Regions from separate parts of the Crossiella sp. NPDC003009 genome, predicted to be linked through region 1. Evidence: riboswitches for the same ligand, from Rfam matches in the RefSeq annotation. Region 1 holds a riboswitch; each other region holds the start of a gene.
What was found. Region 1 has a riboswitch for S-adenosylmethionine ahead of ACWDY5_RS24880 (methionine ABC transporter ATP-binding protein). Riboswitches for the same ligand answer to the same signal wherever they lie in the genome.
Positions count from the first base shown of each region.

Region 2: it holds a riboswitch for S-adenosylmethionine, as region 1 does, so the genes downstream of both, thrC (threonine synthase) here and ACWDY5_RS24880 (methionine ABC transporter ATP-binding protein) in region 1, are expected to answer to the same signal.
Region 3: it holds a riboswitch for S-adenosylmethionine, as region 1 does, so the genes downstream of both, ACWDY5_RS39065 (aminotransferase class V-fold PLP-dependent enzyme) here and ACWDY5_RS24880 (methionine ABC transporter ATP-binding protein) in region 1, are expected to answer to the same signal.

Region 1 is NZ_JBSFUA010000026.1:29,327-32,590, forward strand. It holds gene ACWDY5_RS24870 (transglycosylase family protein) at 1-425, shown strand, start outside; gene rsmA (16S rRNA (adenine(1518)-N(6)/adenine(1519)-N(6))-dimethyltransferase RsmA) at 436-1,326, shown strand; SAM riboswitch class I at 1,471-1,561, shown strand; gene ACWDY5_RS24880 (methionine ABC transporter ATP-binding protein) at 1,769-2,791, shown strand; gene ACWDY5_RS24885 (methionine ABC transporter permease) at 2,788-3,264, shown strand, end outside.
Region 2 is NZ_JBSFUA010000055.1:47,218-50,481, reverse strand. It holds gene holA (DNA polymerase III subunit delta) at 273-1,253, opposite strand; SAM riboswitch class I at 1,366-1,496, shown strand; gene thrC (threonine synthase) at 1,508-2,773, shown strand; gene ACWDY5_RS35955 (DNA internalization-related competence protein ComEC/Rec2) at 2,876-3,264, opposite strand, start outside.
Region 3 is NZ_JBSFUA010000071.1:27,012-30,275, reverse strand. It holds gene ACWDY5_RS39065 (aminotransferase class V-fold PLP-dependent enzyme) at 1-1,108, opposite strand, end outside; SAM riboswitch class IV at 1,144-1,258, opposite strand; gene ACWDY5_RS39060 (hypothetical protein) at 1,469-2,053, shown strand; gene ACWDY5_RS39055 (M23 family metallopeptidase) at 2,113-2,766, opposite strand; gene ACWDY5_RS39050 (hypothetical protein) at 2,867-3,264, opposite strand, start outside.

The DNA.
Region 1 (3,264 bases):
TGATGCGCGGTGAGCAGAAGGTCGAGGACCCGGGCACGCCCGGCGAGCAGATGGTCACCTACCGGGTCACCATGAAGAACGGCAAGGAGACCGCCCGGGAGAAGCTGGGCACCAAGGTCGTCAAGGAAGCCAAGCCGAAGAAGATCCGGGTCGGCACCAAGGTGCCGCCGGACGGCGCGGTCTGGGACCGGCTGGCGCAGTGCGAGGCCACCGGCAACTGGGCGGCCAACACCGGCAACGGCTACTACGGCGGCCTGCAGTTCAACGCCGGCACCTGGCGGGCCTACGGCGGCGCGCAGTACGCCGCCCTGCCGCACCAGGCCAGCCGGGAGCAGCAGATCGCGGTGGCCACCAAGCTGCGCGACGCCCGCGGCGGCTACGGCGCCTGGCCGCACTGCTCATCGAAGCTGAACCTGCCCAAGTAGTCTCTGGCGGGTGACTGAAACTCCGGCACCGGCCGGGCCGCAGGGCGTCTCGCTCCTCGGCCCGGCCGATGTGCGTCGGCTGGCGGCCGAGCTCGACGTGCGTCCCACCAAGAAGCTGGGGCAGAACTTCGTGCACGACCCGAACACGGTGCGCCGCATCGTGTGGGAGGCCGGGCTCTCCGCCGACGACGTGGTGCTGGAGGTCGGCCCCGGCCTCGGCTCGCTGACCCTGGCCCTGCTGCCCGCCTGCGCGGGCGTGGTCGCGGTGGAGATCGACCCGGTGCTGGCCGGACTGCTGCCGGCCACTGCCGCCGAGCGCGCGCCGGAGCTGGCGGCGAACCTGCGGGTGGTGCTGGCCGACGCGATGCGGGTGCGCGCCGCCGACCTCGGCGAGCCCGCGCCCACCGCGCTGGTGGCGAACCTGCCCTACAACGTGGCCGTGCCGGTGGTGCTGCACCTGCTGGCCGAACTGCCCTCGCTGCGCCGGGGTCTGGTCATGGTGCAGGCCGAGGTGGCCGACCGGCTGGCCGCCGGTCCCGGCAGCCGGATCTACGGCGTGCCCAGCGTCAAGGCCGCCTGGTACGCCGCGATGCGCCGGGCCTCCGCGGTGCCGCGCGCGGTGTTCTGGCCGGTGCCCAACGTGGACTCCGCGCTGGTCGCCTTCACCCGTCGCGCCGAACCGGAGGGCGCGGACAAGGCCGCGGTGTTCGCGGTGATCGAGGCCGCCTTTTCCCAGCGCCGCAAGGGCCTGCGCGCCGCACTGGCCTCCTGGGCCGGTTCGGCCGAGCGGGCTGGCCGGGTGCTGGCCGCGGCCGGGATCGAGCCGACCACCCGGGGCGAGCAGCTGGACATCGCCGCCTACGTGAAAATCGCCAAGGCCGAGGCCGAGCTCGGGGAATAACCACGCCGCGTGACCCGTTGAACCCGAGGGGTGCGTTCGCCGACGCTCGGTTGTCCGTTACAGCTGTGATCTGGCGAACGAACCACGGCCGAACGGGCGGATGCACTTGCTTTTCCTCTGTTGGCTCAGTTGTACTGTTCGAGTAATCCATCCCGAGCGGCCGAGAGACCTGGATCTGTGACGCCGCAGCAACCACCCAGCAATGGGCAGGTGCTACCGCCAGGAGCGATGGAGCAGACATGAAGCTCATGCGCGTGCTGACGCGTCGACGGGTAGTCGATCACGGTCGTCGTACGGTCTCCGGTTGTCGGTCCTGACCGGACTTCCGCCGCTCTGACGGCGTTCTCCTCCTCCACACGCTCTACCCGCTTACGTCCGGAGCACCGGACACACAGGTGTGCGCGGGCCGCCGAGCGCGGCACCGCCCTGCCATGGAGACATCGTGATCACAGTTGAGAACCTGACCAAGGCCTACCGGGGCCGCAGTGGCACGACCGTCGCGCTCGACGGCGTCTCGCTCCAGGTCCCCGCTGGAACGGTGTGCGGCGTCGTCGGGGAGAGCGGCGCGGGCAAGTCCACGCTGGCCCGCTGCATCGCCCTGCTGGAGCAGCCCGACTCGGGCGGCATCCTGGTCGACGGCACCGACCTGGTGACCCTGCGCGGCTCCGCGCTGCGCGCCGCCCGTCGCCAGATCGGCGTGGTGCCGCAGAACGACTCGCTGCTGCGCCAGCGCACCGCGGCGGGCAACATCGCGCTGCCGCTGGAGGCCGCCGGCGCGCCGGTGGAGTCCAGGCGCAAGCGGGTGGTCGAGCTGCTGGACCTGGTCGGCCTGGCCGACAAGGCGGGCAGCTACCCCGACCAGCTCTCCGGCGGGCAGCGGCAGCGGGTGGCCATCGCCCGCGCGCTGGCCGCCAACCCCTCGGTGCTGCTGGCCGACGAGCCCACCTCCGCGCTGGACCCGGACACCACCGCCTCGGTGCTCACCGTGCTGGACCGGGCCCGCGCCGAACTGGGCGTGACCGTGCTGGTGGTCACCCACGACATGGGCGTGGTCCGCCGGATCTGCGATGACGTCGCGGTGCTGGACCGCGGCCAGGTGGTCGAGCACGGCAAGGTGCTCGACCTGGTCACCCAGGCCGGCTCGCGCACCTCGGGCGCGCTGCTGCCCGGCGTGGAGGACATCGTGCGCGCCGGGGACACCGACGCCCGCTTCGACCGGGTGGCCGACGTGGTGCTGGTCGGCTTCGCCGCCGTCGGCGCGCTGCTGCCCGAGGCGGCCAGCCGCTTCGAGGTGGACCTGAACCTGCTGGGCGGCGGCATGACCCGCCTGGCCGACACCCCCGTGGCCCGGTTCCGGGTCGCGTTGACCGGAGCCAACGCCGACGCCGCCTTCGACTGGATCGCCGACCGCGGCGCCGTCGTCCGCCGCCGGCCGACTGTGCTCGCTGGAGGAGCAGCCGCGTGAAAGAGGCAACACCCTGGGCGGAAGTCTTCGACAAGCTCGCCCAGGCGGGGGCCGAGACCGGCCTGATGGTCGGACTCGGCACCCTGTTCGCGGTGCTCGGCGGTCTCCCGCTCGGCGTCCTGCTGCACGCCAGCGCGCCGGGCGGGCTGCGGCCGCAGCCCCTGGTCTACCGGGCGCTGGGCTTCGTGGTCGACCTGACCAGGTCGCTGCCGTTCATCATCCTGCTGGTCGCGCTGATCCCGGTGACCAGGGCGCTGGCCGGCAGCTACATCGGCAGCGGCCCCGCGGTCGTGCCGCTGGCCATCGGCGCGATCCCGTTCCTGGCCAGGCTGGTGCAGTCCGCGCTGCGGGAGGTGCCTGCCGGCGTGGTGGAAGCCGCGCTGACCACCGGGGCGAGCAAGCCGAAGATCGTCCGCAGCGTGCTGGTCAAGGAGGCCGGTCCCTCGCTGATCGCGGCGGTCGGGGTCACCGCG
Region 2 (3,264 bases), on a different contig from region 1:
TCTAGCACCGCCGGATGCCGGCCGGCTGAACCCCGCCCTGCCCTCCCCCCCCCACCACCAAACCCCGCCCACCCGCCAGGCCCGGCGGGGTTCCTCGGCGCGCCGCTAGCCGAGGAACCCCGCCAGCCACATCTCCAGGCATCCCGGGCGGCAGGTGCCTAGCGCCCCGGTCCGGGACACCGCTGTCCTCGGCATCTTGGCGACAGCCGTCCGCAGCATCCGGGCGACAGCCGTCCGCGGCACCCGAGCCGCAGCCATCCCCTGCCCTGGGCTCAGCGCCCCCGTCGCGCCAAGATCAATCGCAGCACGGCTCGCTCCAGCGCGTATCCGGCGTCCGCGGCGACGCCCTTCACGTCCGCGTTCAGCCCGGCCACCAGGTTCATCGCCTCGGCCAAGCCCTCGGGCTCCCAGCCGCGGGACTGGCCCAGCGCCTTCTTGACCTTCCACGGCGGCATGCCCAGCTGACCGGCCAGCGCGAACGGATCGGCTCGTCCGCCGGCCGAGACCCGCGCGATGGTCCGGACCGCGTCGGCCAGCGCGTCCGCGACCAGCACCGGCGGCACCCCGGTCTGCAGCGCCCAGCGCAACGCCTCCAGCGCCCCGGCTCGGTCGCCGGTCACCGCCTTCTCCGCGACCACGAACCCGGTCACCTCGGCCCGGCCCCGGTGGTAGCGGCGCACCGCCTGCTCGTCGACCGAGCCGCCGGTGTCAGCCACCAACTGGGAGGCGGCCGCGGCCAGCTCCCGCAGGTCCGATCCCACGGTCTCGATCAGCGCGGCCAGCCCGGCCGGGTCGACCCGCCCGCCCGCCCGGCGGAACTCTTCCTTGACGAAGGCCTCGCGGTCGGCGGGCTTAGTCAGCTTCGCGCAGGTCGTGATCTTGGCACCCGCCTTGCGCAGGGCGTCCGGCAGTTCCTTGGCGAGCTTGCCCCGCCCGCCGCCGCTGTGCACGACCACCAGCACCACGCCCTCGCTGGGCGCCTTGCAGTAGGAGCCGATCGCCTCCGCGATCTCCTTGCCCGCCTCCTGCGCGGCCTCCAGGACGATGACCCGGCCCTCAGCGAACAGGGAGGGACTCACCAGCTCGATCAGCTCCGGCGGCGTGAGGTCGGTCACCCGGACCTTGGTCAGCTCGGCCTGCGGATCGGCCAGCCGTGCCGCGTCGAACGACGCCTTCACGGCCCGCTCGACCAGCAGTTCCTCTTCCCCGATCACTAGGTGCAGCGGCTCGGGGGTGACGGCTGGGGCGCTCACACCGGCAATCCTTTCACGGGGGTCTGACAGCCCTGCGGCCTCCCGCATACTGGGCTGGCGGTAGCTCTCAGTGGCGACCGTGCCGTACGGTGAGCCACAGACAACTGAATACAGCTCATCCAGAGGGGTAGAGGGATCGGCCCTACGACACCCCGGCAACCGGCACAGGCTCAACGCGAATTCCGCGAGGGAGCAGGTGAACACGGTGCCAAATCCGCCCCGCGACAGCGGGAAAGATGAGGAGATACCTCGCGATGACGACCATCGAGGCGCCCAGCAGCGCCCAGCAGACCCTTGACCTCGGCCCGGCGCGCAGCCTGGTCTGCCGGGAGTGCGGCCACCAGGTCCCACTCGCCGCCGAGTTCGCCTGTGCCGAGTGTTTTGGTCCCCTTGAGGTCGGCTACGACTTCGGGACCGTCCGCCGGGAGGACATCGAGGCGGGCCCGCAGTCGATCTGGCGCTACCGCAACCTGCTCCCGGTGCCGTCCACTGTGGACGCCCACCCGAACACCGACCCCGGCTGTACCAGGCTGGTCCGCGCGGACCGCCTGGCCAAGGCGCTGGGCGTCCGCCGGATCTGGGTGAAGGACGACACCGGCAACCCCACCCACTCGTTCAAGGACCGCGTGGTCGCGGTGGCCCTGGCCGCCGCCCGCGAACTGGGCTTCAAGGTCCTGGCCTGCCCCTCCACCGGCAACCTGGCCAACGCCGTGGCCGCGGCCGCCGCCCGCGCCGGCTGGGAGTCGGTGGTGCTGATCCCGTCCTCGCTGGAGCGGGCCAAGATCCTCACCACCGCCGTGTACGACGGCGCCCTGATCGCCGTCGACGGCAACTACGACGACGTGAACCGCCTGGCCACCGAACTGGCCGCGGACCACGAGGACTGGGCGTTCGTCAACGTCAACGTCCGGCCCTACTACGCCGAAGGCTCCAAGACCCTGGGCTACGAGGTCGCCGAGCAGCTCGGCTGGCGGCTGCCGGACCAGATCGTGGTGCCCATCGCCTCCGGCTCCCAGCTGACCAAGGTCGACAAGGGCTTCCGCGAACTGGGCGAGCTCGGCCTGGTCGAGCAGAGCCCGTACCGCGTCTTCGGCGCCCAGGCCACCGGCTGCTCCCCCGTCGCCGCCGCCTTCAAGGCAGGCCACGACGTGGTGACCCCGGTCAAGCCGGACACCATCGCCCGCTCCCTGGCCATCGGCGCCCCCGCCGACGGCCCGTACGTGCTCGACACGGTCCGCCGCACCAACGGCGCCATCGAGAACGTCTCCGATGAAGAGGTGGTCGAGGGCATCCGGCTGCTCGCCCGCACCGAGGGCATCTTCGCCGAGACCGCGGGCGGCGTGACCGTCGCGACGGCCAAGAAGCTCATCGAGACCGGCCAGCTCGACCCGGACGCCGAGACCGTCCTGCTGATCACCGGCGACGGCCTGAAGACCCTGGACGCGGTGCAGGACCGGATCGGCCCCCGCGCCACCGTCCCGCCGTCGGCCGCGGCGGTCCGCGAGGCCCTCGGCCTCTGATCCCACGCTTCGCCGCACGGCGTGCCGGCCGGTTCTTGCGACCGGGTGGCACGCCGTGTGTGTTCGTGGCGGACGGCGTGGGGCTGCGGCGGATCGGCTGGGTCATCTGGGTGTCCGGGATTTTTCTTTGCCGTGGCGGGAAATCACCGGGCCCTGCGGGCTGGGGGCGATGGCCAGGTCGCCGTCTTGGTCGGTGCGCAGAACCTGGGTGCCCTGGGTGTGGAGGGCGTCCAGGATCAGCGGGCTGGGGTGGCCGTAGTCGTTGTCCGCGCCGACGCTGATCAGCGCGACCCGGGGCCGGACGGTGGCCAGGAACCTGGGCAGGCTGTAGCGGGAGCCGTGGTGGGGGACCTTGAGGATGTCGGCGGACAGCTCGGATCCCTTGTCCGCCAACAGGTCTGCTTGACCGGCTAGTTCGATGTCGCCGGTGAGCAGGACCCGGCCCGCGGTGGTGTGCGCGCGGATGACCAGTGAGGCGTCGTTGAGAGCGG
Region 3 (3,264 bases), on a different contig from region 1:
CGGACAGCGCGGAGGCCAGCAGACCCGGGTCCTGACCGTCCACCGTGAAGCTCACCACACCGACCCGGTCCTGCCCCGCGCCGAAGATCGACAGCTCCCGCAGGCCGGGGATGGCCTTGAGCCCGGCGCGCAGCCGGGCGAACAGCTCGGCCTCGTGCGCGATGACCGCGTCCCAGCCGTGCTGGGTGATGGCCTGGCAGGCGCTGGCGAAGGCGTGCACGCCGACCACGTTCGGCGAACCGGCCTCGTGCCGCTCCGGCGCGGGCGCCCAGCCCACGCCCAGGTGGTCGCCCCAGTCCACCACGTGCTTGGTGGCGCCGCCGCCGACCAGGTACGGCTCGGCCTGGTGCAGCCAGTCCGCCCGGCCGACCAGCGCGCCGCTGCCGTAGGGGGCGTAGAGCTTGTGCGCGGAGAGCACCACGTAGTCCACGTCGAGCTGCTGGATGTCCACCGGGCGGTGCGGGGCCAGCTGCGCGGCGTCCAGCACGATCCGCGCGCCGAAGCGGCGGGCCACCGCGGCCAGCTCGCGCACCGGCCACAGCTCACCGGTCACGTTGGACGCCCCGGTCAGCACCACCAGCCGCGCGCCCTCCGGCGTGTTGCGCAACGCCTCGGCCAGCGCGCCGATGGCGCCCTGCGGGGTGTCCGGGGTGGCGATCCGGGTGACCCTGGGGCCGCGCCACGGCAGCAGCGCGGCGTGGTGGTCGGTGTCGAAGGTGACCACGCTGGTGCCCCTGGGCACGCTGCGGGCCAGCAGGTTCAGCGCGTCGGTGCTGTTGCGGGTGAAGACCACCACGTCGCTGGCGTGCGCCCCGACGAATCGCCGCACCACGTCCCTGGCCTGCTCGTACACCTTGGTGCACACCTGCGAGGCGAACCCGGCGCCGCGGTGCACGCTGGCGTAGTAGGGCAGCAGCTCGTCCACCGCGTCGCGCACCGCGGCCAGACACGGCGCGCTGGCCGCGTGGTCGAGGTTGGCGTAGGTCACCCGCTCCCCGGTGACCAGCGGCACCGCGGTGTGCGCGCCGACGACGGCGGGCACGGCGGCAGTGGTGGTCGCGGCAGCGGTGGTGGCGGTGGCCTGCGCGGGGATGACAGCGAGCGACATACAACCCTCCGGGGTCCTGATCGGACCTGCCAGGAGGTCCGCGCTTGCCCGCCGCACCTCGCGACGGACCAGGTCCTCACCCGGAGCACCCCACCGCGGTAGGAGGGTTGCCGACCAGCAAGCCGGGGCTGTGCGCTGGTACTCATGACCTTGGCCCCGAAGTTAGCCGACGGACCGGCGACTTGGGAAGCCCCCTTTCCAGATACCGGGAAGCCGCTGGCCACCCGGCTTCGCCGAACGGGCAGCTGGCCGGGCACCGGTTGGGGCGAATTCCCATGCGACGCCGAGTTGATATTTCGACCCGCCCTAACCTGGCCGGACGGGTGAATCCGCCCGGGAATTCCGCACCAGGGGGCTTTCATGGAGAGAAACGGCACCAGCAGAATTCGGCGCGGCTTCGTGCGATTAGCCGTGGCGACGATGATGATGAGCAGCGCGGCACTGGGCGCGGCGGCCGCGGCACAGGCCGCGCCCGCCGAACCGCCGATCCCGGCCGAGACCGCGCCGGCCGGGGTCACGACCAAGCTCGCGGCACCCAACGGCCTCGCCGCTCCGCTTCTTTGCAGTGGTCACGCCGTCGAGCACGGCAACTGGAACAACGCGGACCCGAACGCCACCGGCATCGCCAGGGCCGAGCTGCGGGACTGCCAGTCGGTCACCGTCTGCGAAGGCTCGATCTGCCGCATCGTGCACGACGCGGGCTGGACCATGCGCCTGTTCGGGAAGTGCTCACCGACCAACTGCGACTGGGGCTGGAGCAATTCCGAGTTCCGCCAGTCCACCGGTCACATCCACGCCTTCTACGACCAGGGATACGCCAAGCGGCACGTCTGGGCGAAGATGTCGCAATACCGTCCCGGCCAACTCTGGATTGCCTGGAGAACTGATTTCGTCGACCCGAACCGGCCGGACTACGAAGTGCAGGAATGGTTCTACCGCGGCTGAGCGCGCAGTGACGCACACCACCGGGACGGCCTCACCACGGGCCGTCCCGGTCGCCGCGCTCAGACCCGGAACCGGCCGGGCAGCGACACGCTGAACCCGTCGCCGACCCGCTCCGCGCGCCCGGCGTACTGCTGCGCCCCGGCGTGGAACCGCCAGGCGCCCAGCACCTTCCCGTCCACCGGCACCCCGGCCTCGGCCGCGACCCAGGTGCTAACGTCCTCGTAGGACAGTCCACTCCAGTCGGCGTCCGCGCTGGGCACCGCGCCCAGCTGCCACAGCGTGAAGTGCACGTGCGCACCGCTGCTGGACCCGCCGCAGGGCAGCGCGTTCCCGGTGCGCCCCAACGGGGTCCCGGCCGAGACGGACTGCCCGTCGTGGACCTGGATGTCCTCAAGGTGGTAGTAGCCGGTGCGCCAGCCGCCCGCGTGGTCCACGGTGACCCAGTCGCCGCCGGAGCAGCGCTGGATCCGCACCGTGCCCTCGGCCGCCGAGCGGGCGACGCCGTCACTGGGCGAGAAGTCGATCGCGTTCTTGACCCCGCTCTGCCCGTTGTCCGAGTGCACGCCGGCCGAGTAGGTCTGCTGGCCGGTGGCGAAGGGCAGGGCGAGCACCGGGTCCGCCAGCGGCGTGGCCACCGCGGCGGGTGCGAGCAGCAGGCCGCCGGAGAGCAGCGCGGCGGCGAGCAGCCAGGTGGGACGGCGGTTCCCCGACATCGTGGACTCCTTACAGGGGGCACCCTTTCGGGTGAAGGAGCCATGAAGTTAGCCAGTTGGGCGCGAGCCGTCAGGCCCCAAACGATGTCGGCCGAATGGCCTAGCCGACCGCACCCCAGTCGTTGGCCAGCAGGATCTTCACCGCGTGCACCGTCGCATAACCCCGCCACTCCAGCGCGCCCGCGGGCGAGGCGGAGGCGAAGTCCACCAGCCAGCCGCCGTCGGCCTGCTGGAGCCCGGCCAGCCGGTCCAGGTCCCGGGTGATCACGTTGGCCGGCAACAGCTCCCGCAGCGGGCGGTGCGGTTCGGGCGCGAAGTCCAAGGGGTACAGGGCTTCGTCGGCCTGGCCGCCTTCGACCGGCCGGATCCCGTCAGCCGGCAGGTGCTCGGCCAGCCGCCGCAGCTCCGGCAACGCTTCCGGCCGGGTGTCGCACAGCGCGTCCAGCACCGCCAGCGAGTAGCGCAGCTCCAGGGTGCCGCCCGGTTCCGACTGGGTGG